DNA from 2 places in the Bacillus sp. Marseille-P3661 genome. Region 2 is predicted to be linked to the other one. Evidence: riboswitches for the same ligand, from Rfam matches in the RefSeq annotation. Region 2 holds a riboswitch; the other holds the start of a gene.
What was found. A riboswitch is a leader RNA that binds a small molecule or an ion and turns the genes downstream of it on or off. The one in region 2 is predicted to bind S-adenosylmethionine.
Positions count from the first base shown of each region.

Region 1: linked by a shared signal. The riboswitch ahead of C1724_RS02055 (LLM class flavin-dependent oxidoreductase) and the one ahead of C1724_RS20325 (hypothetical protein) in region 2 are both predicted to bind S-adenosylmethionine.

Region 1 covers NZ_LT965953.1:447,287-462,931, reverse strand. Annotated here, with positions in the region: gene C1724_RS02100 (DUF3231 family protein) at 1-920, shown strand, start outside; gene C1724_RS02095 (bifunctional 2-keto-4-hydroxyglutarate aldolase/2-keto-3-deoxy-6-phosphogluconate aldolase) at 986-1,627, opposite strand; gene C1724_RS02090 (processed acidic surface protein) at 1,876-2,751, opposite strand; gene ppdK (pyruvate, phosphate dikinase) at 4,553-7,225, opposite strand; gene C1724_RS02080 (pyruvate, water dikinase regulatory protein) at 7,228-8,043, opposite strand; gene C1724_RS02075 (helix-turn-helix transcriptional regulator) at 8,064-8,699, opposite strand; gene ltaE (low-specificity L-threonine aldolase) at 8,968-9,993, opposite strand; gene aroD (type I 3-dehydroquinate dehydratase) at 10,284-11,045, opposite strand; gene C1724_RS02060 (shikimate kinase) at 11,181-11,729, opposite strand; gene C1724_RS25890 (DUF6254 family protein) at 12,184-12,312, shown strand; gene C1724_RS02055 (LLM class flavin-dependent oxidoreductase) at 12,367-13,746, opposite strand; SAM riboswitch class I at 13,932-14,039, opposite strand; gene C1724_RS02050 (potassium/proton antiporter) at 14,290-15,645, opposite strand, start outside.
Region 2 covers NZ_LT965956.1:258,017-273,661, reverse strand. Annotated here, with positions in the region: gene C1724_RS20340 (tripartite tricarboxylate transporter substrate binding protein) at 1-578, shown strand, start outside; gene C1724_RS20335 (tripartite tricarboxylate transporter TctB family protein) at 712-1,164, shown strand; gene C1724_RS20330 (tripartite tricarboxylate transporter permease) at 1,180-2,682, shown strand; SAM riboswitch class I at 2,772-2,879, shown strand; gene C1724_RS20325 (hypothetical protein) at 3,009-3,353, shown strand; gene C1724_RS20320 (DHA2 family efflux MFS transporter permease subunit) at 3,546-4,970, shown strand; gene C1724_RS20315 (flavin monoamine oxidase family protein) at 5,034-6,389, opposite strand; gene hpaB (4-hydroxyphenylacetate 3-monooxygenase, oxygenase component) at 6,632-8,080, shown strand; gene C1724_RS20305 (LLM class flavin-dependent oxidoreductase) at 8,232-9,296, opposite strand; gene C1724_RS20300 (ADP-ribosylglycohydrolase family protein) at 9,457-9,771, shown strand; gene C1724_RS20295 (DUF3237 domain-containing protein) at 10,135-10,581, opposite strand; partial or broken gene C1724_RS26200 (MFS transporter) at 10,728-11,999, opposite strand; gene C1724_RS20280 (amidase family protein) at 12,263-13,720, opposite strand; gene C1724_RS20275 (hypothetical protein) at 14,084-14,290, shown strand; gene C1724_RS20270 (response regulator transcription factor) at 14,480-15,151, shown strand; gene C1724_RS20265 (AEC family transporter) at 15,235-15,645, opposite strand, start outside.

The sequences.
Region 1 (15,645 bases), on a different contig from region 2:
ATACATACTTTCTAGAACAAGTTGAAGACGAAGAGATACGCCCAATAATTGAATTTACTTTAAAAACTGCGAAAGACAATTTATCTATAATGGAAGAGATTTTTAATAAAGATGAATTCCCAACGCCGATTGGCTTTACAGATCAAGACATAGATCCAAAAGCACCGAGATTATTTTCTGATAGCTTTATGTTAATGTATTTACGACATATGTCCATACTTGCTTTGGGAGCAAATACCGCAGCATTAGGAACTGTTACACGACCAGATGTTGTTTCATTTCATAAACGTGTTTTAAATGCAGCAGTTGACCTACAGGATAAAACACGTGAGTTAATGTTAAAGCAAGGTACTTATATGAGACCGCCATTTATAACAATTCCCGATAAAGTAGACTTTGTAGAAAAACAGCATTTTTTAGTTGGCTTTTTTGGTAAGAAGAGGGCTGTTACATCTGTAGAAATCACGCATTTGTTTTTAAATGTTCAAGCAAATGCTATCGGAAAAGCAATTATAACAGGGTTTGCACAAGTGGCCCGTGATGAGGAAGTTAAAGAATATTTAATGCGCGGGAAAAAACTTTCTCAAAAGTATGTTGACTTATTTTCAGACCTACTATTTAAAGAGGACCTACCTGCGCCAATGAGCTGGGATTCAGCCATAACCGATACAACAACGCAAATTTTTTCAGATAAATTGATTATGTTTCACATTTCAGCGATGATTGCCGCTGGAATTGGAAACTTTGGAATGGCCTTGGCCGCAAGCCCTCGAAGAGATTTAGGTTTAAAATATGCATCTTTAATACCAGAAATATCTCTATATGCGGAAGATGGTGCAAACATCATGATTAAGCACGGCTGGTTGGAGGAGCCACCACAAGCAGACGATAGAGATAATTTAATAAAAGAAACGCATTGAAATTTAAGGAGACGCCTGTTTTGTTTATTACAGGTGTCTCCTCTTCTAATATTACTTATTATGCATCAGCTCTTAAGAGATGTAATTTTGTCCATAAATTCTCGCGCTACATTTTGAACTGAGCTATAATCACCCTCTGTAACACCTTTCGTTAGCGCACTACCGATTCCTACGGCAAAAGCTCCATTCTCTATCCACTTTGAAAGATTGTCCAAACTTACACCTCCAGATGGCATTAATTGAACATGCGGAATAGGTCCTTTAACGTCTTTAATAAAGCCAGGTCCTAGAAGGCTACCAGGGAACAATTTCACAACATCTACACCGTACTTTAAGGCCTCCATAATATCTGTAACATCGCTGCATCCAGGTAAATATGGAATGGCATAGCGATTACACATCAGAGCAATAGCTTTGTCAAAGTGTGGACTTACAACGTAGCGAGCACCTTTCATGATTGCAATTCTTGCTGTTTCTTCATCTAAAACTGTTCCAGCACCGATAATCATCTCGCTGTTGCCAGAACGAGTTAGCTCAGCAATCGCATCTTCTGCACCAGGAGTAGAAAATGTGATTTCTAGTGAACGTATTCCACCTTTAAATGCTTCCTTAGATATCTCAACTGCATCCTCTTTATTTTTGCCGCGGATTACGGCAACTAAATAGCCTTTATGCATTTCATTAAGTATTTCGTATTTTTGTAACATACCTTTCACCTCATATGTATCAAAATAAAACTGCTTTTTCGATCAGAAAACGTCCTGCTAATACAATTATGTTTTATGATATTTAGGATGTATTGAACCTGCTAAAATATACTAGATCGCATATTTATTTTATCCCCTAAGCATACTAGTATACTAACATACAAGATTTTCTTGTACAAATAATTTTCTGTGCAAAATAAAAGATGCCTGCACGTTGTATGCAAACACCCGATAATATACAAATACTATTATTTTAATTCTCTTTTAGCATCCTCTTCTTTTTCTTCATGCAAATAATCTACATATTCATCTGATAATTCACCTAAATGAATCATCTCTTCACCTTCAAGAATCATTTCCTCTAACTCATACATCCATTTCGGTAGAGTGAAATCTATAAGTAGCTCTCCAGATTTACTATAGATGCTAATAAAAAGATTTTTTGGCAGCTTTTCCATCTTCAGAAGTTCTTTCAATGTGATCTCTTTATTATCCGTACTATATTTAACTTGAATCTCGTATAGCTCCTCCGATTCAGTCAATATTTGTACTAACTCATCTAATTCCTCATCACTTAGATCTGCGGTATTTGATATATCTGAAAATTGTTCAAGGCGATAATCAAGCATTTCCATTTGATCTAGTTGATTTTTGTTATTCTCTTCAACCTGCGTTAAATATTCGAAGAACCGCTCCGTTTCTTCCTCGGTTAGACCCATTTCAGCTAATTCATTTTCAATTTCAGCCATATATTCATCATGGTTCACATAAAAATCCACAGCCGCTTCTAAATCCTCAATGAATTTATATTCAGCTAATGAATCACCAAAATGATCTAATAGCTCTTTTAATTCAGACTCAGTCATATTATATCGGTTTAACATATCTTGTAAATTTTGAGCAGTAATAGGCGTTCCAAGTATCCATTTTAAGTCTTCAACTGACTCAAATTCCTCCAAAGGTATCTCATAAAAATCTAAATACTCAAGCAGTTCTTGTTTTGTCCAACCAATTTCTGCTAAGTATTGGTTTAGCTCCTGTTCAGGAGGAGCAGCAGTAGCTATAGAAACATTCGATAGGTATAAAGCAAGTAACAAAATAAGCCCAAACTTCAAGAACTTCATTCATTAACCTCCTTCTGTATTGTTTGTATTATATTATCAACAGTAATGTTCCCTATAAGCTGAATGGCAAGTAGTGAAAGTAACTACCTTAACAGGCACAAACTCCCTTCATTAGAAACGTTTGAGGTATGTGGGAGGTTTTTAAGAGCTAGTAGTAATATTTTTTGGCTTTATTCGTTTTTTTGTGACCGTTAGACTACTTTTTTGGCGTTTGCGGGCACGATTAGTGACTATTCGTTACCGCTTGTCTGCTTTTTTGGCGTTTGCGGGCACGATTAGTGACTATTCGTTACCGCTTGTCTGCTTTTTTGGCGTTTGCGGGCACGATTAGTGACTATTCGTTACCGCTTGTCTGCTTTTTTGGCGTTTTCGGGCACGATTTGATGCTATTCGTTTCCGCTAGCTTGCCTTTTCGACGTTTGCGGGCACGATTTGATGCTATTCAGTACTACTTGCTTGCCTTTTTGGCGTTTGCGGGCACGATTTGATGCTATTCGTTTCCGCTAACCTACTTTTTTTACGGTTTCGGGCACGATTAGACTCTATTCGTTACCGCTAACCTACTTTTTTGGCTTTTACGGGCACGATTAAACGCTATTCGGTACCACTAGCTTGCCTTTTTGGCGTTTTCGGGCACGATTAAACGCTATTTGTTACCGCTTGACTGTTTTTTTGGCGTTTCCGGGCACGATTTGATGCTATTCGTTTCCGCTAGCTTGCCTTTTCGACGTTTTCGGGCACGATTAGACGCTATTTGTTACCGCTTGACTGTTTTTTTGGCGTTTTCGGGCACGATTTGATGCTATTCGTTACCACTAGACAACCTTTTTGGCATTTGCGGGCACGATTAGTCGCTATTCGTTACCACTTGACTGCATTTTTTGCGTTTAGGGGCACAATTACTGTATCCCCTAACGTTTTTCCATGTTCGCAGGCATAATTTGATTCTATTCGTTACCGCTTGCTTACCTTTTCGACGTTTTCGGGCACGATTTGACGCTATTCGGTACCGCTAACCTACTTTTTTGGCATTTTCGGGCACGATTAGACTCTTTTCGGTACCGCTAACCTACTTTGTCGACGTTTGCGGGCACGATTAAACGCTATTCGGTACCGCTAGCTTGCCTTTTTGGCATTTGCGGGCACGATTTGACGCTATTCGGTACCACTAGACAACCTTTTTGACATTTGCGGGCACGATTAGTGACTATTCGTTACCACTTGCTGCATTTTTTGCGTTTAGGGGCACAATTACTGTATCCCCTAACGTTTTTCCATGTTCGCAGGCATAATTTGATTCTATTCGTTACCGCTTGCTTACCTTTTCGACGTTTGCGGGCACGATTAGTCGCTATTCGTTACCACTTGACTGCATTTTTTGCGTTTAGGGGCACAATTACTGTATCCCCTAACGTTTTTCCATGTTCGCAGGCATAATTTGATTCTATTCGTTACCGCTTGCTTACCTTTTCGACGTTTGCGGGCACGATTTGACGCTATTCGGTACCGCTAACCTACTTTTTTGGCATTTTCGGGCACGATTAGACTCTTTTCGGTACCGCTAACCTACTTTGTCGACGTTTGCGGGCACGATTAGATGCTATTCGTTACCACTAGACAACCTTTTTGGCATTTACGGGCACGATTAGGCCATTCTATATGGTTTTCCCATGTCCGCCGATCACGATAAATCTTTATCATTGCAGTATCTAATAGTTTACTTTTCTGACATCCTCTTAGAAAAACCCCACAAAAAAGCTGAACTTCACTAATGTGAAATCCAGCTCCTCCAAATAGCTAATTAAATTTGAGATTGCAGTTGACTTTGGATGTTAGAGTCGTTACGAATTGTTGCCTGTGCTGCAGCAAGTCGAGCCAATGGCACACGGTATGGTGAGCAACTTACATAATCTAATCCTGTATTGTAGCAGAACTCAATCGAGCTTTTCTCGCCTCCATGTTCGCCGCAAATACCTGTTTTTAACTTTGGATTTGTTTGACGGCCAAGCTTTACTCCTGTTTCAACAAGTTTACCTACACCTTCCTGATCCAGAACTACAAATGGATTTTCTGGCAATATCTTTTTCTCAATATATGCCTGCAGGAACTTGCCTTCCGCATCATCACGGCTAAATCCAAATGTTGTTTGTGTTAAGTCATTCGTACCAAATGAGAAGAAATCTGCTTCTTCAGCAATTTGATCGGCAGTTAAAGCAGCTCTCGGAATCTCTATCATCGTCCCGATTAAATAATCGAATTCCATGCCGGTTTCTTCTTGAACTTGAGCAGATGCATCAATAACAAGTTGACGCATTTGTTTCAATTCATTGACATGACCAACAAGTGGAATCATAATTTCCGGCTTAACTTCTAAACCTTTTTTAGATAACTCAGAAATCGCATAGAAAATAGCCTTTGCCTGCATTTCATATATTTCTGGGTGAATCATTCCTAGACGGCAACCGCGATGTCCTAACATTGGATTAAACTCATCTAACTGACGAACTTGCTTTAGTAGACGTTCTTTTTCTGTTAATTCTTCAGAATTTGGTGCAGTTAGTTGAAGTTTTGTGACTTCCACTAGCAACTCTTCCTTATCTGGTAAGAATTCATGTAGTGGTGGATCTAGTAATCTAATCGTAACTGGCAAGCCTTGCATCGCCTCAAATATACCTTCAAAATCACCCTGTTGCATCGGTAACAGCTTATCTAATGCAGATTTACGCTCTTCATATGTTTCAGCTAAAATCATACTTTGGACAATAGGAATTCGCTTAGCATCCATAAACATATGCTCTGTACGGCATAACCCAATACCACCGGCACCAAATTCAAATGCCTTTTGTGAATCTTCTGGATTGTCGGCATTTGCACGGACCCCAATTTTTCTAATTTCATCTGCCCATTGCAATAACAATTGGAATTCATCTGATAGCTGTGGATCAATCATCGGAATTTCACCAAGCATGATTTCACCAGTACCACCATCAATCGTAATAATGTCACCGTGCTGAACTACTGTATTTCCAACACTAAATTGCTTAGCTTTTAAATCAATTTTTAAAGTTTCACAGCCACAAATACATGCTTTTCCCATACCTCTTGCAACAACAGCTGCGTGGCTGGTCATCCCACCACGGCTTGTTACAACTGCTTGGGCAGCTACAATTCCGTGAATATCATCAGGCGTTGTTTCTGGGCGTACCAAAATAACCTTTTTACCTTCGTTTCCTAAAACTTCAGCCTCATCTGCATCAAATACAACTCGACCAGTTGCAGCCCCAGGTGATGCAGGTAGTCCTTTAGCGAGTTGCTTACGTTCAAATGTATCATCAATTCGGCGATGAAGCAGTTGGTTTAACTGGTCAGGATCAACGCGCAGGATTGCAGTGTTTTTATCAATGATGCCTTCTTGTACCATTTCTACTGCGATACGAATAGCTGCTTGGGCTGTTCTTTTACCTGTTCGTGTTTGTAAAATAAACAAGTTTCCGCGTTCAACCGTAAATTCAATATCCTGCATATCTTTATAATGCTGCTCAAGGCGCTGGCATGTATCTGTAAATTGCTTGAATACTTCAGGCATTTCTGCTTGTAGTGTATGGATTGGTTGTGGTGTACGAATCCCCGCCACCACATCTTCTCCTTGAGCATTAATTAAATATTCACCATAAAGAACAGACTCACCTGTCGATGGGTTACGAGTAAAAGCAACACCTGTTCCAGAATCATTACCCATGTTACCAAACACCATGCTTTGAATATTAACTGCTGTTCCAAGGTGATCTGGAATTTTATTCAAACGGCGATAAACGATGGCACGCTGATTATTCCATGAGTTAAAAACAGCATTAATAGATAGGAAAAGTTGTGCTTTTGGATCTTGCGGGAAGTCTTTTTTAGTACGCTTTTTGACGATATTCTTATAGCCTTTAATAACTTCCTTCCAGTCTTCAGCGGTTAATTCCGGGTCTGACGAATAGCCTTTTTCCTCACGGTATTCCTCTAAGAGCTGTTCGAAGAAATACGTATCCACCTCTAGCACTACATCAGAAAACATTTGGATGAATCTTCGGTATGAATCATATGCGAAGCGTGGATTATTCGTTAACTTAGCCATTCCCTCAACAGTTTCATCGTTCATTCCTAGATTAAGAACAGTATCCATCATCCCTGGCATTGAAAATACTGCACCTGATCGAACTGAAACAAGCAACGGATTCGCTGGGTCACCGAGACGTTTACCTGTTTTTTCTTGAAGAGTTGATAATGCTTGTAAAATTTGATCTTGAATTTCAACAGAAATCGTTTTTCCCGATTCATAATAAGCATTACATGCTTCAGTTGAAATCGTAAATCCAAATGGAACTGGCAAACCTATTTTTGTCATTTCAGCTAAATTTGCACCTTTTCCACCTAATAACTCCTTCATCTCACTGTTTCCTTCATTAAACAGGTATACAAACTTCTTCATCATCAAGAACCCCTCTCTTTTTTCAAGATATCTAATATATAGTCGGCTGTTTCTTCTACTGCCTTGTCGGATACATTGATGATCGGACAGCCAATCCGTTTCATGATTTTTTCAGCGTAATCTAATTCCTCAAGAATACGCTCAAAGCTGGCATAATTTGCTTCTGATGCTAAACCTAAATTCTTTAGACGTTCTTTTCGAATGACATTTAGCTTATCTGGGGAAATAATCAGCCCCACACACCTGTTTCTTGGGATTTTATATAATTCATCAGGTGGCGAAACTTCTGGTACCAATGGGACATTTGCCACTTTATAACGCTTATGTGCTAGATACATAGAAAGTGGAGTTTTAGATGTTCTGGATACACCAACTAACACAATGTCAGCTCGCAGAAGTCCGCGTGGATCTCTGCCATCATCATATTTTACTGCGAATTCAATCGCTTCTATTTTTCTAAAATACTCTTCATCCAGCTGTCTCATCATCTTTGGTTGATAATTTGGTACTTTGTTAAACGTTTTCATAAAAGCTTCTATTAGAGGGTTTAATAAATCAACTACTGTAATATTTTCTTCTTTTGCTCGTCTATCTAAGTATTCCTTTAGTTTAGGCACAACAATTGTATACGCAATAATCGATGGAGTTTGTTTAGCCATCAGTAATAAGTCTTCAATATCATCAAAGTCTTCTACGTAAGCATTTCGTTTCGTTTCAACATATCCAGTATTAAACTGGGTAGCAACTGCTTTTACAACAAGGTCAGCTGTTTCACCAACTGAATCGGACACCACATAAACTATTTCTCTTTCTTCCAACTCGCTCTCACTTCCAATCGTCAATTCTCACCCATCTCAACAAATGCACGTGAAATAGTCGTTTTTGTGACTCTGCCAATCACCTTATAGGCATGATCTTTTGGATCAATATCTTCAACTACTGGTAAAGAATCAATATGATACTCAATCATTCTTTTGGCTGCTTCAAACAGCGTGTCTTCAGGTCTAATCGTAATGATATTTGGCATTCTTGTCATAATCACACTAACAGGTAATTCTTGAAGATTCTGATTCCCCATAGATGCTCTAAGTAAGTCTTTTCTAGAAATAACTCCTGCAAGGTAACCTTTTTCGTCAACTGCATATAAAGTTCCAACATCCACCAAAAAAATCTGAACAATTGCATCGTAAACAGACGCAGATTTTTTTATGACGATTGGGTGTGCTTTATATTCACTGACTAGTTGCTTAGAAATCCAATCAGTCACCTGCTCAAATTCTGCGCCCTTATAATAATAACCAACTCGCGGCCTAGCTTCGAGATTTCCGACCATTGTTAAAATTGCTAAATCGGGACGAAGTGTAGCTCTTGTTAATGAAAGCTTTTCGGCGATGTCTTTACCAGGAATGGGGCCTTCTTTTTTCACAATTTGCAGTATTTCCTCTTGCCGTTTTGTTAGTTTAATAGTTTCCACCACCTCTACTAAAAGATCAATAATGTGTTATATTAATAGTCCTAATTTTTAAATATGTTATACTTATTAATATATAGTATATTATATTTAAATTCAATCCATTAAAATCCCATAATTTTAAAATTTTGTGACAATATTCAAATTTTTTAAAATTTCATTGTCCTTATATGCTAAAAGGGGTTAAATGAGGATACACTCAGTGTAAAAAAGGTGCCTGTCCATAGATGAAACATCTAACGAACTGGGCACCTGATAATATGCATATATTTTATTTCAACAATTGATTCACTTTGTTGATTACTTGCTTAATTTGAGATTCTGAGACATCATAATGTGTTGTAAATCGAACAGTAAAAGGTCCAAATGAAACGGCCAAAATATCATTGCTTTTTAACAGCTCTATAAATTGCTGTGATGATAAGCCCGTATTTTCAGTATTTACCAACACGATATTAGTTTCCACGACATTTTCTAGTCGTAATCCGTTAATTTGTTGTAGACCGTCAGAGAGGAGCTTAGCATTTTGATGATCCTCAGTTAAGCGATCGGTCATTGTTCGTAACGCTACAAGACCTGGAGCGGCAATTATTCCAACCTGCCTTAAACCACCCCCAAGACGTTTTCGCCACTTGCGAGCTTTTTTGATAAAAGTTTCAGAGCCAGCAATGATCGAGCCAACCGGAGCTCCTAATCCTTTAGATAGGCAAAATTGAACTGTATCTGTATAAGCTGCAAATTCCCTTACATTTATTCCAGTTGCTGCTGCCGCATTAAATAAACGAGCTCCATCTAAATGGATAGGAATATTCTGCTTTGACGCAACAGCATGTACTTCCTTCATGTTTGCTAACGGAACAACGGCACCGCCCGCACGATTATGCGTATTCTCAATGCAAATAAGTCCTGTTTCTGGAACATGGATATCACTACTATCACGAATCGCAGCTTCTATATCCCTAGGATCCATCGCACCACGTTCCCCTTTTATTGTCCGTGGCTGTACACCTGCAAAAGCAGAAATAGCTGCACCCTCATAATAAAAGATATGTGATTCTGCCTCTAAAATTATTTCTTGCCCTGATTGACAATGAGTTAGGACAGCAATTTGATTTCCTTGTGTTCCACTTGGTACAAACATAGCTGCCTCTTTACCAAGGATGGTCGCAGCTTCTTTTTCCAAAGTCAACACTGTAGGATCTTCATTATAAACATCATCACCCACTTCTGCTTCAAACGCAGCTTTTCTCATTTCTAGTGTCGGTTTTGTAACTGTATCACTTCTTAAGTCGATCATAGTATCCTCTCCGTTTAGCTAGATTTTAGTGTGTAAAAATTTCCGTCACTATGGCTATGGTTGGTAATTAAAATAGCTGTGCAGCAGGCAACAATACTTTTGTCGGAGTTCAAAACATGTACTTTGTTTCACTATATATTATTCTAGTATACTGTAAATCCCTAACAGATCGAATTATAGTAGTACTTTACAAGAATTGCAATATATATTCACTAAGATTGCTAGTATTAAAACAAAACTCGACAAGTGCCAGGCACTTGTCGAGTTTTAGGGTTTGTTAAAATCTATGATTACATACTTTTATGGAATATTTCTAATACCGTTCTTAAGTCCGCTGCTGGTATTTGACCTGGCGCGGATGCAGCTTTACCAGCACCAAAAGTGAAAGCAGAGCCAAACAGTTCGCCAGCCAATCGGCTAATAACGCCCGTACCACCCATTGACATTGTAATAATCGGTACATCAGGATACTTTAGTTTCATACTATTTGTTGCGTCCAATAACGTAAGGACATCAGCAACAGATGTTGGCATAACAGCTATTTTCGGAATATGGGCACCATATTCATGCATTTTGATTAAACGGCTTACAATTTCTTCTTTTGGAGGTGTTTTTGCAAAATCATGATTAGACATAATAACAAAAACACCATGCTCCTTTGCGGTTGCAACGAGTTTCGTTACTATTTCCTCAGTATTAAACAGCTCCACGTCCACTAAGTCAATGTTTTGTGTACTGATCGCCATTTCATTTAACTGTGTATAGTAAGCATGGCTGATTTCTTTGTTTCCACCTTCCTTGTGGGTTCTAAATGTAAAAAGAATCAGCGTCTTGGTCAAGATGTTTCTTATTTTTTTTAGAGTTATTTGAACTGCATCTAAATCCTCAACATGCTCATACGTATCTACACGCCATTCAACAACATCAGGATTTAAATCATTCACGATCTTAGCTTCCTCAAACAGATCCGATGCTGTTTTGCCTACTAGAGGAACGATGACCTTAGGGATACCTTTTCCAATTGTTAAATTTTTTATTGTTAATGTACTCATATACACCTTCATCCTTTTACTTTTAATAAAAATAACCGCAGCAATTTTTTACTTATGTAAATACATCCTTATGAATATACCGTTCCGATTGAGTTTGTATAAAACTACCCCACATTAATGTTTAGAAACCTTCCTTCAATCATGCAGCTCCCATGCTAATTTCAAAGAGTCTACAATATAGTCAGCGATTTCTTCAACCTCGAGATTGTCCATGCTAACCTTGGAATGGTGTAGTGAATATATTTCCTGCCTTTTATTAAAGAGCTCAAGTATATCATCTAAACTACGTCCCTGCAGCACTGGACGACTATCAATAATTAAACTAATTCTATCCTTCCATGATTCCCATGATAAATCTAAAAAGAAAACAATACAGTTTTGTAAACAAGCATGTCTTATTTCCTCTTGTAGAAATGCGCCGCCACCAACTGAAATAATGCCCAACTTTTTCTTAGATAACGATATAATCAGTTCTTTTTCCTTTTCTCTAAATGCTTTTTCGCCAATTTGCTTAAAAATTTCTGTAGTAGGCATGTTATATTCATTTTCAATCACTTCATCAATATCTATTAAATCACGATACAGTTTTTTAGCAACGACTTTACCGATCGTCGTTTTCCCAGCACCCATAAATCCTATAAATACAATACTCTTTTCTCTTAAAGAAACTTCGCGGTTAAACATTTGTGTCCCTCCCACTTCGGCTACATCATTTATTAATCAGCAACGAAGATTATATATAATTGTTACATTATTTCTGAAGTTAAAAGTTAATAAAGCGCAACAAAAGAGTTTACTATGTAGCCATGGCTAGAAAAAATCATCTAACTTTTTGTTCTATAGCTAAAAAATTATTTCTTAATACACTATTCTTTTCATTATATATCTCCTCGTTTACGTATTAAAGCAATAAATATATTTTATATAGGTATTAAATAATACGAATGATGCCCTTAAAAGTCAAAAATCCTACCAAACTAAATCTGGAATTTGTAACTGTAATCTGAAGAGCCTATTCCTTTTATTAGTACCAATAAATAGCAAATAGTCAACCCTATAAATAAACATTATATATGAATGAACAGAAGTCCTAAGGGCAAACTATTTTTGATAATTTAAACAAAGGAGTTAATGCAAAATGACTCAATCTAAACGACAAGCAGAACGCCAATGGACTAAGAGAAAACAAGCTCAAAATCCGCATGGCAAAGTAAAATCGTTTGAACAATTAGCCAATGAAACAGGCAATAACAACTCCAATCAATAAGTAAAAGGACCGAGGGTAATCGGTCCTTTTTATATTAAACTTCATTGTATTTAATTATGCTAGCGCTACTTTATTAATTCTGTAGCTTGAACCTACATGGTTTTCTGGTAATGCAGCTGTTTTACCAAATAACTTCTCACGATACGTACCTTCTTGGTAATCAGATTGCGTTAACCCTCTTTCTTGCAATATTGGAACAACTAATTCAATAAAGTCTTTCATAGTACCAGGCGCAAGAGCATAGGCAATATTAAAGCCATCAATACCTGTTACCTCAATCCAGCGCTCCATTTCATCTGCGATTTGCTCAGGTGTTCCAATTGAAACAGGACCAAAACCCCCAACACCTGTAGCAATTGCAAGCTCACGAACCGTCCATTTTTTATTTGGACTTGCCTTAGTATAGCCTTCAAGAATGGACTGCATAGCTTGCGTTTCAATATATTTTAGCTCTTGGTCAGGATCATATTGTGAGAAATCAATTCCAGTCCAGCCGCCTAATAATGAAAGAGCCCCTTCATAACTAATATATTGTGTTAACTCCTCATACTTTGCTTGAGCTTCTTCTTCTGTTTTACCGACAATTGGTGTAAATACTGAGAATATTTTAATATCTTCATGGCTGCGCCCTTCCTTATCGGCATCGTCCCTGATCTTCGATACACAGCCCGCCACAATTTCCGGCGTTAATCCTGCAATAAACATACACTCTGCATGCTTAGCTGCAAAAGCTCGGCCTTTTGTAGATGCACCAGCTTGGAATAATACTGGCGTTCTTTGCGGAGAAGGCTCACAAAGATGTCTGCCTTGAACATTAAAATATTTCCCTTTATGATCAATAGCATGAACCTTACTAGGATCAGTAAACACTCGCTTTTCCTTATCTCTTACCGCTGCTCCATCTTCCCAGCTGCCTTCCCACAGCTTATAACAAACCTCTAAATACTCATCCGCAATATTATAGCGCTCGTCATGAGCAATTTGATTTTCTAAGCCAAAAGCTTTCGCCGCACTGTTTAAATATGAGGTTACAATATTCCAAGATACACGACCTTTTGTAATATGATCTAATGTAGACATTCTCCGAGCAAGCTGATATGGATGATCATATGTTACCGCAGCAGTAACCCCAAAGCCTAAATGCTTGGTTGCATGCGACATTGCTGAAATAATTAACATAGGATCATTAACCGGAACTTGCACAGCGTTTTCAATTGCCGCATCTGGTTTACCCTCAAATACATCGTAAATTCCCACGACATCAGCTAAAAATAGTCCATCGATTTTACCCTTTTCCAATAACTGTGCTAATTCCACCCAGTATTCAATGTCATTGTAACGCTGCGATTCATCCTCAGGATGAGCCCACAAACCCGGAGATTGATGACCAACACAATTCATGTCAAATGCATTTAAATAAATACGTTTACCCATTTCATTTTCCTCCTCATTATTTCACATTTTTCAAATAGGAATAGTTGGTTATATAAAAATACAAGCTTTCTTCTTTGACGTTTCTTATCTAAAGCATTTCTGTCATGTATTGTGGAGAAATAAAAAAGCCCCTTCCCTCAAAAACGAGAGAAGAGACTTAGTATCCTAAAAATAAAAGTCCATTCTTCTCATCTTCGGAATTTACAACATTCCTCTGAAATTGGCACCGTGCAAATTGATTGTCGGTTGCCGAGGTTTCGTAGGGTCAGTCCCTCCACCTCTCTTGATAAGAAACAACATTGATTAAGTTTTATGATTATTAAATTACTATAAAAAATTACCAGTGTCAATTGTTTTTTTATAATTTTCATAAAATTCATTTTACTTCAAGAACTTCATTCATCGATAACGACGGTATTAGCAGATCCAATGCGTTTTTTACCCCGATAGGCTAGGCGCAGGAGCTGGACAAATACTCACATAATCTGCCTACCGCTTTAAAAAGTTCAGGATAACCATACCATTTCTAGATTTATAGCTTTATCATCCTGTACTTTCTTCTACAGTGTCCGTTTCCATACTGTATTTTTTTTCTTGTAGTAGTTTTTTTAAATGAGCTTTATTTTTTCTAGAAGAAAGAATATATAGCAAATCTCCTGCCTCAATAGTCGTGTTCCCTTTTGGTGTAATAAGCTGATTATTTCTAATGATTGCATTTACTAAGGAACCTTCTGGAAAAGGAATTTCTAACAATGTCTTGCCTACTATTGCATGGTCTTCCATCATTTCATACTCAAGCATTTCAGCATCGGCCTTACCAAGAGATACGAGCTCTAAAGAATGCATTGGTGTAGCTTTTTCTGGACCTGTTAAGCCAAGCCTTTTTGCTAAATAGGTAATGGTAGAACCGTGGATTAAACAGCTTGTTAATACAACGAAAAATACTACATTAAAAATTAGATTACTTCCTTCCACATTAGCTAAAAGCGGATAGGTTGCAAGTACAATCGGCACAGCTCCTTTTAAGCCGGCCCAAGATAGAAAGACTCGCTCTTTATTAGTATATTTCATCTTAATCGTTGATAAATAAACTGCAATTGGTCTAGCAATTACCATTAAAATAAACGACATCAATAAACCCTTTGTCAGAATATCAACAGTCAACAATTCAGATGGAAATACTAATAAGCCTAAGATCACGAACATTAATATTTGCATCATCCATCCTAAGCCTTCCGAAAACCGGAAGATAGATTGCCTAAAGGCGATTTCCTCTGCATTCCCAATAATTATGCCTGCAATATAAACAGCTAGAAGTCCACTGCCATTTAAGAAAGCTGTAAATCCATAGGTTAGAAGAGCAAACGCAGTGGCAAATACAGGGTAAAGTCCACTTGAATCTAGATTTATACGATTTAAGGAAAAAATGGCCAATCTACCAAAAAAGACACCTAACACTAGGCCGACAATCATCTGTACAAAAAACGTGCCAACCATACTTAAAATACTTGCACTTGGATTTGTAATTAATTCAATTGTTGCAACAGTCAAAAGCACTGCCATCGGGTCGTTTGAACCGGACTCCGCCTCTAAGGTAGCAGCAAGACGTGGCTTGATATTTTGGCCTTTTAAAACAGCAAATACAGCGGCGGCATCAGTAGAGCCCACGATTGCGCCGAAGAGGATTGATTCAAGCCAACCAATATCAAGAATGAATCTAGCGGCAACTGCAACAATTCCTGACGTCAATAGTACGCCAAATGTAGCTAAAGAAAGGGAGGGAACGATAACAGGGCGAACATTTTTCCAGGTGGTCTGCAAGCCGCCTTCAAACAAAATGATAACAAGTGCAGTAATACCAATCATCTGGGCAAGCTGCGCATTATCAAAATATATAAT
Region 2 (15,645 bases):
CTGCTGATGCACCATATAATACGCTTGAAGAATTTGTAGAATTCTCATTAGCAAACCCAGGAAAAGTTAGAATCGGTAATGGCGGTACCGGTGCGGCTGGTCACTTATCAGCGGTAGCAATGGAAAAGAAGTTCGGCGCTCAATATAGTCATGTTCCATTTGATGGCGGAGCACCTGCTGTAACAGCTGCTCTTGGCGGGCACGTTGAAGCAGTAGTCGTACAACCACCTGAAGCGTTAGCTCAAGTACAAGCTGGAAAGTTAAAATTCCTAGGTATTATGGCGTCTGAACGACTTGATGTAATTCCTGATGTACCTACTTTTACTGAAGCTGGTTATGATGTAGGTGAAATCGGAGTATGGAGAGGCGTCGCTGTACCAAAGGATACACCAAATGAAATCGTTGCTGTTTTAACTGATGCGTTCATGAAAGGTGCAGAAGAACAAGAATTTGTTGACTTCATGAGTGAAAATGGTCTTGGACGAGTTGTTAAGAACGCTGAAGACTTCAATACATTGATGGTTAACAGCCATAATATGTATGGTGAAATTATTCCAAGTCTAGATTTAGGTCAATAATTTTTATAAAATTGTTAACTTTAAGAAGATTACTAATTGTACAAGGAGACCAATCTATCTTGATTGTGTCTCCTCTACACAGTTAGTTAATGTTTCAATCTACTACAACATCTAATAGGCAGGAGGAATGACCTTGAAAAATGAAAAGATTATTTGGAGTATTATCGTTATAGTAATTGCTTGTCTATTCTTCTCGTTAACCTTTAGTTTCCCAAAGAATTTAACACCTACAGATGTAGGACCTGGCTTTATGCCAAGACTTTATGCAATCATTTTAGTTCTTTTTTCCATGATACTAATATTCCAAGGTTTGAAAGAAAAAAAACAAACAGAAGATCAACCTGAAAGTGGGAATATTAAGTTAGCTTTTTTAACGATGTTTCTAACAATCGTTTTTGTTGCATTAATACCAGTGATTGGATTTTATGTAATTACACCAATTATCATGATTATCTTCTTGAAAATGACAAGAGTAAAAAACTTGCTAACGATCCTTTTAGTTCCAGCGGGAACTACATTGTTCATCTTTATATTTTTCCACAAAATGCTTAAAGTTCCAGTCCCTACAGGGATATTTTTTTCATAATAGCGAGGTGACAACATGGACTATTTTTTACAGGCACTACCTAATTTATTAGATATAAGAGTACTTTTGATTTTGATTGGCGGCGTAACAGTTGGCATATGCATTGGTTCATTGCCAGGTTTAACTGCAACCATGGGGGTTGCCCTTATCTTACCTGTTACGTTTGGAATGGGACCAATAACTGGTATTTTATTATTAGTGGGTGTTTATTTTGGAGCTATTTATGGAGGGTCGATTGCTGCCATATTATTAAGAACCCCAGGAACACCGGCCTCAGCTGCCACCGCAATTGATGGTTATGCCCTTGCACAAAAAGGTTTTGCCCAAAAAGCATTAACCGTTTCCACGATATCATCCGCTATTGGTGGGGTGATAAGTGTATTCATCTTAATTTTAATTGCTCCACAACTAGCAGAATTTGCATTAAAATTTAGCGCTCCCGAGTCATTCGCATTAGCTGTATTTGGGATGTCGGTTATCTCAGGTATAGCAGGTAATTCACTTGTTAAAGGTTTTATTATGTGCTTTATTGGCTTACTAATTGCATCTATCGGTATTGATCCAGTAGGGGGCTTTCCAAGATTCAATTTTGGCTCAACAAATCTGATGAGTGGTGTTAACTTTATAGCCGTTATGATTGGCTTATTCGCAGCATCTGAGGCATTTCAAGCTGTGGAAGATTCCGTAAAAGAAGGACAAGTTATAAAGACCATTAATAAAGCAAAATTGAAATGGGCTGAATTTAAAACTTTGATAGTTACGATACTTAGATCTACTGGGATAGGCACGTTTATCGGTATGATTCCAGGTGCTGGTGGCGATATTTCTGCGTTTGTCGCTTATAACGAAGCAAAGCGCTTTGCAAAGAAAGAAGAAAAATTTGGTGAAGGTGAGCTAAAAGGAATTGCAGCACCGGAAGCAGCCAACAATGGGACAACCGGGGGAGCAATGATTCCTTTGTTAACATTAGGAATTCCAGGAGATGCTGTAACCGCAGTTATGCTAGGTGCCCTAATGGTTCAAGGATTACAACCGGGACCATTGTTATTTCAACATCATCCAGACGTTGTCTATACACTATTTCTAGGAATGTTACTAGCTAATATTATCATGTTAATTGTAGGGTTACTAGCTGTACGATGGTTTATTAAGGTATTAAGTATTCCTAAACTAGTTATAGCTGCAATCATTTTAGTATTATGTGTTGTTGGTTCATATGCTCTAGGTAACAACATGTTTGATGTTTGGGTTATGTTAATATTCGGCATCATTGGTTACTTTATGAAAAAACATGATTATCCAGCCTCTCCAGTGATTCTTGCTTTAATTTTAGGACCGATGATGGAATCCAATTTCAGAAGATCTTTACTAATGGGTAATGGGGATATGTCTATTTTTCTTTCTAGACCAATATCAGCTACATTAATAGCATTAGCAGTCCTTACTTTATTTACACCAATTGTTAAGGATTATATTAATAAAAAGAGAGAGGCTCGTAATCCTAATTTACAAGGTTAATACATTAAAGCTTTTAAGTATAATTGTTATTACTATTTTTTGACAATGACTCACCCTGTTAAGTTATGTTATTATTTTAGTAACTTAATAAATTATTAAGAGTGGACGAGAGATCTGGCTCTATGACTCCACAGCAACCTGTTTTTCTAAAAATAAGGTGCTCCTACCAGCAAAGCAATGGCTTTGAATGATAAGAAAAACGAGCGGCAGCTCCTCTTGCGTTTAAAGCGAGAGGAGCTTTTTTATGGATAAATTCTAATAAAAATCAACATAGTTCGGATTTTGATTGTTCTAGGCCATAAATAAAAATAAGGAGAGAGTAACTGATGAATGCAAATGGAACTGCCAGAGCGTATATGGCAAAAGGAATGAATGCAATGGATTTTTTAAACTATGTGTTAAATTGTATTGATAGAGAATTAAAGGAATGGGGTTTTGAAACAGCTAACACTCTTGTGAGGGGAAACACTATAAATGATTATATTATCGCGCTTAAAATTAATCATAAAGATCATTTCATAAATATTAATCTTCAAACTGTAAAAAACCTTCAAACTAAAGGCGTCTATGCCTTGGACCGTTTATTATGGGATGTTCTTAAAAATAACGGTATTGAACTTAAATATGACCATTATTTAGAAACCGTATATAATATTGGAGGTAAACACTAATACAAAACAACCATTTCTAAAAAGATGAGCTATTAGGCTCATCTTTTTTTACTAAATTTGGCTGATGAATTTTATTCAAAATAATAGCTTTCAAAAGATAAATTATTTGTTATAATAATGAATCTGAATAAAATTAAAACACCATTACCATATTCAAAATTCTACAAACCTAGATAGAAACGGGGAGGAAGTATGGAATCATCTAGCTTTAATAAAACGACAATTGTTGCGCTTTTACTTGCAGGCTCGTTTATCGCGATTCTGAATCAAACATTAATGATCACTGCGATTCCACCTATTATGGACGAGATGGGGGTTACTGCAAATAGCGCACAATGGCTTACGACCGTATTTATGTTTGTTAACGGTATAATGATTCCTGTCAGTGCATTTTTACTGGAACGATTTACAACGCGACAGCTGTTTATTTCAGCGATGAGTATATTTGCGGTTGGGACATTAGTTGGAGGGATAGCGCCTAACTTTGAGATATTATTATTGGGTCGTATTATTCAATCCAGCGGAGCAGGCATTATGCTCCCGCTAATGACAACTGTATTTTTAATGATTTTCCCAATAAATAAACGTGGTGCTGCAATGGGACTAATCGGACTTGTCATATCTTTTGCCCCAGCTATAGGGCCGGCACTATCAGGTTGGGTAACCTCCAATTATTCATGGAGATTGCTATTCTTTATCATTTTACCCATTGCATTGATAGATATAATAATCGCTTACTTCGCTTTAAAAAATGTAACAGAAAATACTAAGCCAAACGTGGATGTTCATTCCATCATTTTATCAACAGTTGGCTTTGGCGGACTTCTATATGGCTTTACGAGTGCGGGGAATTATGGCTGGCTAGATCCAGTGACTCTGATCTCAATTAGTGTAGGTATCCTATCAATTGTACTATTTATTACAAGACAATTACGATTAGAACAGCCAATGCTCGAATTCCGAGTTTTTAAGTATTCAATCTTTCCTTTAGCTGTTGTAATAGGATCAATCACTTTTATGGGATTAATAGGAATGGAAACATTGATCCCCCTATTTATGCAAGATATGCGGGAATTTACTGCATTCGAAGCGGGCCTTGCCCTATTGCCAGGGGCACTTATTACAGGGTTGATGTCACCTATCATCGGACGCATTTTTGACAAAATTGGTGCCCGCTGGCTTGTTATGATTGGCTCTTCTATCCTTGTGATCGCATCATTTGCTTTTATTATAGTAGATATTCAAACATCATTCACTTATATAACGATAATGTATAGTGTGAGGATGTTTGGTTTGGCAATGGTGTTAATGCCGATACAAACTGCAGCTTTAAATCAACTTCCATCAAAATTGATTCCACATGGAGCAGCCATGGATAACACGATGAGAATGATCGCTTCATCGGTTGGGACCGCGGTCCTTGTCACGGTGATGACAACGGCTACGAAACTAGCCGAACAAAAACCTGAAATAGCTTTTCCAGATATTCATGGCGTTAATATCGCTTTTATTGTAGTGACAATTCTATCGTTTATAGGATTGCTAACTTCTATTTTTATAAAAAATAGGCAACCCGCTTATGAAAACGTGGATCTAAAGAAGGTAAGCAATCTCTAAAAAAAGTATTAAAAGGGACGTCCCATCAAAGGGACGTCCTTTTTCTGTGTTATGATATTTTTCTTATTTTCGTATGTGTTTTAATTCATTAATAATCTCATTAGCTACCCTTTGCCCAGATTCGACAGCACCTTCCATATATGTTCTCCATTCAGTAGCGTTCTCTGTTCCTGCCCAATAAAGGGATGAAACACGTTCAAACAATGCTGTCCCGAATTTGGTTAACACACCTGTTGTATAATGGGACCCATACCCGCCTTGCGTCCAGCGATCCTCTGACCAATCTTTCTCATAAATTGTTTCTGGCTGACCGGCTTTTGGTCCAAAGAATTTAACTAAGGTTTGGATGATCTTATGTTTCCTTTTTGTTGAGTTATATTTACTCATTATCTCTGCATCGTCGCCAGATATGAAAACTGTTAGTATACCTTTAATCCCATCTGGTGGCGAACTATCCATCGTTAATATAACTGGTGACACATTAGAATAAACCTTACCGTTGAGTCCAGCATTTCTCCAAAATGGTTGTGGATAAACAAGTACCATTTTAATAACTGCTGGCATATTCGTACATTCACTTAATTTAATTCGTTTCGCAGGTAATGGTGGATGAAATTTAACTTCATTAGTAAGGTTAGGCGGAATAGTAATGATCACTTTTTTTGTGCACCAATCTTTTTCTTTTGTAAGAACTATTGTCCGCTTATCTCCATAAGATATTCCTTCTACTGGTGTATTGAAAAAAATACTTTGGCCTAAAAAATCTGCTACCCTCTCCGCAAGTGTTTGTGCACCTTCAACAATCCACTCATGCTCCGCTTCCAACAAGTAATTAACGAAACCGGTTGACTTAATACACCATAAAAGATCTAGAAGTGAAACTTGCTCCGCTTTTGTACAAAGTACTTCTTCAACACTCATTTTATAGAATGTCCGACCTTCTTCACTAAACATATTGGCTTGAATAAACTGAGCTACTGTTTGTTTATCTAGTTGATAACATAATCCTGATGAAAGTGGTACATCATCTGGTAATTGCTTAACGAGTTGTTTTATTTTCCTTTTTAACATAAAAAGATCAAGCATCCCAAGTGGGGAAAGAGGTGGCAGGCTTTTTGATTTTTTAATTTTCCCATTATATTGGTAAAGGGTTTGACCTTTGGTAAACGTTGAAGTAGTATGTAAGCCAAAATCTTTGATCAAACTTTTCACTCTATGGTGATGGGTACTTACCCATTGGGCGCCTAGATCAATTGTAATATTATCCTCTGTTAAAATACTGCAAAGTCTACCCCCAGGACGATTCCTTGCTTCAAGTACGACAAACGAGATTTGATGTTTTTTGCATTCTAACGCGGCTGCTAAACCAGCCATACCTGCGCCGACAATAACGATGTCTACATCGTAAACGTTTAGCATATTTTTACCTGCCTCTAATACAAAAAGTGATAATAGCTCTAGTTATGCAATCCCATTAAATATATTAATTCCTATTTTTATTAACTCAATACATATGGTGATATTATCAGAATTATTGACAAAATTATTTTTGTTCAACTATATTTTTAAACGCAATCAGCCTAATTCTTTAAAGATGGTCTAGGTAGAATTTGTACTATCATATGTATATACAAAAAGTGGTTGGAAAGGGAGGAGGCATTATGGCCGTTTGTAATGGGAAACAGTATATCGACCGGATAAATGGTCTTAAAACTAATATATGGATTGACGGAAAACCCATTCATGGAATTATCTCTGAACACCTTGCATTTAAAGGCGTGATTTCAAGTCAAGCAAGGCTTTATGACCTCCAACATAACAATGAATTAAAAGACCTTATGACCTTTAAATCACCGGTAACCGGTGATCTTGTTGGCACCTCTTTTTTAGAACCGAAAACCAAGGATGACTTAGAAAAAAGACGTTTAATGATTCAAGAATGGGCAAAAGAAACTGCAGGTATGATGGGAAGAACACCAGATTATATGAACACGGTTTTAATGGTGTTAAATGCTGCATCAACATTATTTTCGTTTCAAGATCAAAAGTGTGCGGAAAACTTTAGAGCTTATTTTGAATATGTAAGGGAGAATGATTTATCTTTAACACATGTTTTCGTTAAACCGCAAACCAACCGAGCCCAAAATAATAATAATAATAATAATAATGAAGAGGGGATAATTAGTGCACGGATGATTGATAAAACAGCAGATGGCATTATTATTAAAGGGGCTAGAATACTAGCCACGCAGGCTGGTATGACTGATGAAATCCTTGTATATCCTGTTGGCAGTCATATTGTCGATGAATCGTTTGCATATGCATTCGCCATTCCTTGCAATACCCCTGGATTAAAATTTTTATGCCGTGAAGCCTATATTAAAGGAGATTCTAACTATAATAATCCGCTAGGTACAAGGTTTGAAGAGATGGATGCTATTGTTGTATTTGATAATGTATTAGTTCCATGGGACCGTGTTTTTTTACATGGAAATATAATAGCAAACAGCTTTTTATACGACCAAAGTAGTTTCATTGAGCATGTCGGCCATCAAATTGTTTCAAAAAATATTATTAAAACGGAATTTATGCTAGGTGTCATTCAGTTAATCATTGATACTATTAATATAGGAAAATTTCAGCATGTTCAAGAAAAATTATCAGAGGTAGTCATTGCTTTAGAAACATTGAAAGGGTTCGTATGCAGTGCTGAAATGGGTGCAAAAGTAGACCAATGGGGCACGATGACTCCGGATCCCAACCCAATATTAGCGGCCATTAATTATTATCCCCGTATTTACCCGAGATTTTCTGAGATTATTCAATTACTTGGTGCGAGCGGCCTGATAGCATTGCCAAGTGAAAATGACTTTAAATCGCCAATAAAGTCCGAGCTTGATCACTATTTGCAATCATTTGATCGTAACGGTCAAGAACGTGTTAAACTATTTAGGCTTGCATGGGACATAGGTATGAGCTCATTCGGTTCAAGACAAACATTATATGAGCGATTTTTCTTTGGAGATCCTGTTCGTTTGGCAGAAACCCTTTATAATCAATATGATCGTACACATGCCATACATTTAGCACAATCGTTTTTATCTGAGTAGGAAATTATTCAATACATTGGATTCCTTTTCATTGCCCGATGAAGAAGGAACTGCTGTAAAACGGTAAAAAGAGGGATGCATGACCTGTTACCAGCTCGCACTCCTCTTTTTAAAACTATTTCCTATAGTTAAACCACTCGTACCAATAGCCTTACGAATTGCTTTTCGACAGCTCTTTACGAACAATTGGTGCAACCTTCGTACCGAGCAGTTCGATCGCATGCATAAGTTCACGATGTGGCATTGTCCCTACGTTAATATGTAAGAAGAAACGTGTGATACCTAAATTCTTTTGCAATAAAAGTATTTTCTCTGCTACATATTCAGGATCGCCGACATATAGGGCTCCACGCAGACTGCGTGCAGAATCGTACGTTTCTCTAGTGTACGGTCCCCACCCACGTTCACGACCAAGTTTGTTCATTTGTGCTTGAGTTGGCTGGAAAAATAAATCAGCCGCCTCATCAGTTGAATCCGCTATGAATCCATGTGAATGTGTAGCAATTTCTAACTTAGCTGGATCATGTCCCGCCTTTTGAGCCGCTTGTTTATAAAGCTTGACAAGTGGAGCAAATTGCTCAGGCATACCACCAATAATGGCAAATGCTATCGGAAGACCTAGAGCGCCTGCTCGAATAGCTGATTGTGGATTTCCGCCACTTGCAATCCAAACTGGTAATGGTTGTTGTACGGAGCGAGGATATATGCAAAGATTATCAATGGCTGGGCGGTGACCACCACGCCATGATACTTTCTCTGACTCTCTAATTTTAAGCAGCAAATCAAGTTTTTCTTCAAATAACTCATCGTAGTCGTCGAGACTATATCCAAATAACGGAAACGATTCTATGAATGATCCTCGACCTGCCATAATTTCCGCTCGACCATTTGAAATCGCATCTAGAGTAGAGAAAGCTTGATAGACACGGACCGGATCGTCTGAGGATAGAACCGTAACCGCACTTGTTAATCTTATATTCTTAGTCATACTAGCAGCAGCAGCTAGAACAATTGCGGGTGCGGAGCCTGCATAATCGTTTCGATGATGCTCCCCAATTCCGTAAACGTCTAAACCAACTTGGTCGGCCAGAACAATTTCCTCCACTGCATTGCGGATACGTTCCGCATGACTCATCGCCTTACCTGTTGATGGATTGGTTGTTGCTTCTAAAAATGTACTAATCCCTATTTCAAAATTCGTATTTTGTTCAGCCATTTTATTCCTCCTTCTATACATTCTATTTTACTCATTTAATAACGGTAATACAAAAATATTGATCGGAATCTACATGAACAAAGCTGAATATAAACCACGTTTGACGTGGAGGTTGTATTTTCTGGAAATCTTTAAAAAATAGATAGAAAGGGGAAACAATTTGAAACATAAAATTTTAAGTGGCCTTTTTGGGCTGGCCATTGGTGATGCATTGGGTGGTACGACAGAATTTATGACATCAGAAGAAATTAATAAAAAGTATGGAAAGTTAACAGATATTATTGGTGGTGGCTATTGGCGTTTAGAGCCTGGCAAAACAACTGATGATACAGCGATGACGATGGCTGTTGCGAAAGGTATCTTAAAAAATTTTAATTCTCCAATTGAAGAGATGGGGAATGAATTTACAAGATGGTTTGATACAAAACCAAAAGATGTTGGATCACGTTTCAAACAACCTTTAATAACTATATAGACAACTGGACTGCGGCAGCGGAGATTATGATCAAGTATCGGCTGACGTATGAGTTATTTATAATCGAATCGCGAGCAGACTTTTACTAAAAAAAATTTGAAACAAATCAAGAGGATATATATCGTTTAGGTACTAAATTAGCAGAGATCAGAGAATCAAAAAGACATAATCATACTGGATAATTCTAACTATCGTATAAAATAAGAAGAATATTATGAAAGGATCGGTGGTTCTTTCATTTTTCCCAAACAAACGAATGTTTGTAACTAGTTTTCTACTAACAAAAAAGACACCGTTCCTTGTAACTAGGGGTAACAGTGTCTTAATATCATTGACATTTAAACACACAATGAAAAATACTTATTAAGTAATACGATAAAAGTTTATTGAAACGCCATTTGGTTTTGGATTCTTTTCATCTACTATAGGCGTCGTTTCGTTTTCCATAGGAGTAATTTCGCTTACAAACATCGATTCTGATAACCAGGCATACTTTTCATCTGAAACCTCGAACTTAGGACTTGTTCTGGCATAGGCTTCGTCTAAATTAATCATTCCTTTGTTAACAATGTAGATCAAAATGCCGTCATCCGTTTTCAAAGTATATCTAGCCTCAACTTCCATAATTCCATCATTTCTAATTAATTGCCAATCTGCACCACCAGGAATTACAACACCATTAAGTTGGCCTTCAAACTTGCCTCCCGTAATGGGGACAATACTTCTAAATCCAGTTGGAACCTGACCAATTTCAAGACTTTTGCCAATTGCTACATATGCATGAAAACTAAATTCAAGGTTCATTGACATACTTAATCCTCCAGTTCTACTATAGTTGGTTAGTTTTTATATATTAGTTAAAGGTCGTAGTTTCGTTATAATAGTCCCGCGAGCAACTGCTGTAAGACCCGAATTCGAGAGAATCCCCCAAGAATTGTAAGTGGGGGGGATAATCCTTATTTTGATTCAACTAATTCCTCTATCAGAGTATTTGTTTTCACTTTATTCTTACCTATTCGTTTGTTTGTTTCAATTAATCCAAAACCTAATAAAGCCATAAGTATACCCGCTACTGCCGAGACAATCATCACAAAGGATAAACCAATAGAATCTGCAACAGTTCCTGCTCCACCAAGGATAAAGGAACCAATTACTTCACCAAGACCAATGATTAATGCACTTGAGGTCGCTGTTAAATGTGGAGGAAGGCTTTCCTCCGGAATAATAATCATGTAGAGAGGTGTAATTGCCCCTAACATCCCGCCAAACAATATTAACGCTGTAATTCCAATTGCGCCAATAGGGAATAAATACAAACCTAAGGGAGCTAACACCGCTAAGAAGGAAAAAATGATCAAAGCTTTTTTTCTACCAATATAATCAGAAATGATAGGAACACCTAGGGACGCCACTAATCCTGCAATTCCCATTGTAGACATTACGACTCCCATTTTTTCAATAGATAATTGTCCTACGGAAGTCAGATAAAGAGGAGCGTAAGCATATAAAATCCATAAACCCGCCATACAACAAATAGAAATTAAAATACTAATGATAACGTTTCGATATTTGAAAAGTTCAAGAAAACTTGTCTTCTTTTTCTCAGGTTGCTCTGAGGACGTTCGTTGATCTTAAACAGAAGGTTTTACCTCACTAGTAAACATCCATATTAAAATCCCTAATATCAAACTCGGTACACTGATCAACACAAAAGCCCAGTGCCAATTGGTTAATGCCACCAATTGCGTGACTAGGATAGGACCAAGAGTCATCGCTATAATTCCCACACCTGCGTTTACAATTCCAGCATTTAATCCAAAGCGCCCTTTCGTTGAGACGGCTGCAACCATCGTCATGGCTAAAGGAAAAATAGGACCCTCACTTGCTCCGACTAAGAAACGAAGGATTAATAAAGAGGAATACGAATTTGCTAACGCTGAAAGTGCTGAAAATATAGTAGTAGCAAATATGGCTGCAATTAGTAGTGGCTTTCTAATTCCTGTTTTGTCAGAGATAATCCCAATCAATGGCCCTGCTAATGCATAACCAATCGTTTGCCACATATTAATCTGACCTATTTGTCCATTAGTCAGCTTTAGTTCCTCAACTAATGCGGGGACAATAAAAGATAAAGCTTGACGGTCTAAAAAAATGAAACCCCATGCAAAAAAGACTAGGGCAACTATTCTATATTCATAGAAACGAGAGTTAGTATTTGCAATTCCCAATTGTTTTTCCTCCCCTTTTTCATTAGTTTTGTTTACAAGAATGTTAGATAAAAGTGAATGTAAAAGCATATACTATTAAATAATAAAAATAGAACCCTTACTTACTAGATGAGATTTAAACGGTCAGCTATACGGACTGTCCAACTGTTATATCGGTATTTCTATTTTTTCTGCAGTCAACGTTACCGCGTCAAAAAGTGAAATAAGGGTTCACATTATGTGTAATAAGCCAAATTTAATCTTCATTTTATATGGTCGTAGTTTTAAACAAATTTAGGATCTATTGGAGTAGTCATATTCGCACGAGCTTCAATAATCTCAGCTGCATCGAATAACGTATCTTCTCGGAATCGTCGGCCTAAAAGTTGGACGCCTGTTGGTAAACCATCATAAACAGAAGTTGGAATGGACATAGCTGGAAATCCTAACAAAGGAACTGCTGCCATCGGCCACTGAGCGTGGATTAAGCGGCGGTTGCTATCAAGACTTTCAATATCCTCGTCTTGTTTAAATTGTTGCTCAGCAGACACAGGCAGCAGAAGTAATGGGTAATCTTCTAAGAATTGTTGCAACTGCTTAATCAGTGTCCCTCTACGCGCATAGCCTTGCTTGTATTTTTCAAGAGTACACTTACCCCACATTTCTAAAGAAACTTCGCAATTATATTGTAAATTTAATCTTGTTGTTTCATCTCCGAATTCATTAATCATCGGGATGATCCCTTGGAGGTCCTCTAAAACAATTAACCACCAAAGTTTTGCAGCCACAGCAAATAATGGCAGCTCTACCTCCTCGACGATATAGCCGGCATCTTTCAAGTATGCAGCAGCAGTATCTAGTGCATGATTAACGGATATATGAGGATTAACGATGCCAACATCTCGTAAAACACCTACACGAATTGGGAGTTTCAACGGCTCACCGATTAACGGGGCAGGTGCTTGAATAGAATCACGCGGATCTAGTGCTGACATTGCAGAAAGAGCCAACCTTAAATCGCCTACATTTCGTGCCAGTGGTCCCTGTGTAACCATCATTTGAACACCAAGTGATTGATCGCCAGCAGCTGGACCAGACCAACTAGGTACACGGCCGACTGTAGGGCGAATACCCGTTATCCCACATGCAAAAGAAGGATAACGGATCGAGCCAGCAATATCATTAGCATGTGCGATTGGCACCATTCCACTAGCCACGGCAGCCGCTGATCCACCGCTAGAGCCGCCTGGCGTTCTAGATGCATCCCATGGATTTAATGTACGGCCGTGTAAATCGTTAGTTGAAAACCATCTAAGACTAAAAGAAGGAACGTTAGAGCGGCCAACAAAAATAGCGCCAGCATTCCGTAAATTTGCGATTGGAGGACTATCCGTTTCAGAAATATTGTTTTTAAAAGCAACAACTCCATCGGTTGTTGCGTGTCCAGCTTGATCGGTATTAATCTTAGTCGCAATGGGCACCCCATGAAGAGGTCCTAGCTGTTCGCCACTTGCGACAGCTTTATCAGCTGCTTCTGCTGCCTTAAGCGCGTCTTCACCCAATATTTCTACAATTGCATTCAATTTTGGATTAACTTGTTCAATTCGGTTGAGACTGCTTGTTACTGCTTCACGAGAGGAAATCATTTTAGTACGAATACTGCGTGCAAGATCTTTTGCAGACCAAGTCCATAGCTCATTTGAACTGCTTTTAATAGTGTTTAATTGTTGTTTTCCAACCATCCAATAACACTCCTTCGTTAAATTTGATAGCGTTTTCAAACCTTGGTTTTTTTTATTGAAAATAAGTACATAAATACATTGCTAGAAATCACTTATATTAATCCCTCCATAGTTATACTTAACTATTCCTATTATCCCATTATTCAGAAAAGTTGGTAAATCACCCAAAAGGGTCATTTAATTACGAATATAGAATAATTGACAGTATATCCATTATATGTTAGAATTTTCAAAAAACTTGAACCGCTCTTTTTTTAGAATTGAATATCTGCATTCTTTAACAGCTGAGGTACAAAGGTACCATTTAAAACAAAAAGGAAATATTCAAAATTTGCACCTAACGAAATAGGAGGGAATGTTATTATGGTACAACTTAACATTTCTGAAAATGAAACATTAAAAAGATTTCAATTTATTGAAGAAATTATGAAACCGCATAGGGATTTTCGAAAACAAGTGCTCGCATCCTTTTTTCAAGTTTTCGGATACAGCAAAGGTGTTTTTTGGCAAACAAATGAGAGCGGGAGTACGTTTTCCCACCCAATTACACTTAAGATTAGTGAAGAATAAATAACGGAATATTCAAATTACTTTAAGGGAAAAGACCCCATTCAAACTTATCTTGATACCATAAAAAAGAACAATGTATTTTGCTACAGCGATTATTTACCATTTCTAGAGTTTAAAGAGACGGATTATTTTAAGTTCCTTCAAAAAAATAATAACCAAGATATTATCTCTTTCTACATAAACGATGGTATGCGAAAGCTTGGAGCAATTAGTTTCCTACGAACAATTGATGATAACGAATTTACTATAAACGATAAAAATCGAATGCTGTTTTTATCTAAATACATATCAAAACTATTTGTAATGAATTTAAGTCAAATGGAGGACCAAAAAATTCATAATAGGGTAGTAGAGGAATACGCGAATTTATTATCTATTGGAATGCTTGTGATCGAGCAATCCTTTCACATTCGCTATTATAATACTAAAGCTTGGGAAATTTGTATAAGGTTTGCCAAAAATGATAAGTATCCTATTCAAGAATTTATTGAACAAACTCTATTATCTTATCTGCGGGGCTTTACAAATAGCCACAGCTTTCGGGTTCCGCAGTTACCGACTATTTATATTAAAATAGACACCTTAAAAAGTACCAATCAATTTATCATTTTTTTAATTCCTGTTCAAGGCAGTCTACTAAATGACAATAAATCTACTACTATCCTTGCTGCTTTAACGCAAAGAGAAATTGAAATTGCTGATTTACTTATGCGCGGTTTAACTAACAACGAGATTGCCGAACAATTGTTCATTAGTATCAACACAGTAAAACGGCATGTTCAAAACATTTATCAAAAGTTAGAAATAAAAAATAGGACTGAATTAGGCTATTACCTACAGTCCACTGTTACTAAAGGTTAGTATATGAAAACTAATAGAATCGGACCAAGACTGCAACAAATAGCACCTTGGATCCGATTTTTTTCAACTATAACTAAGATAGATTATAAAACGATATCACCCAGTAATAATATTAATGGAATAGTCACTAGTGAAATAACTGTCGTTAACAAAGTATGGATAACTCCATAGTTCTCATCAGCGTTATGATGTGCCATGATAACAGAAGTTATTGTTAGCGCTGGCAATGCCATCATAACAACTAATTGTTGCTTGACTTCCATGTGAAAAGGTAAAAAAGGTAAGAACATCATGCCCGCGATCGGAAAAACAATAAGCTTTAAGCTTATTGGGACTGAAATTAGTTTCATAGACACCTTATGCTTATTTTGGATAAGTGTCATAATCAGCATTCCTATATAAAACATAGCTAAAGGACTTGCAGCACCGCCAACGGTACTCATAAGATCTCTTATAAATAAGTGGGGAGTAATACCGATTAAAGTAATAGCTAT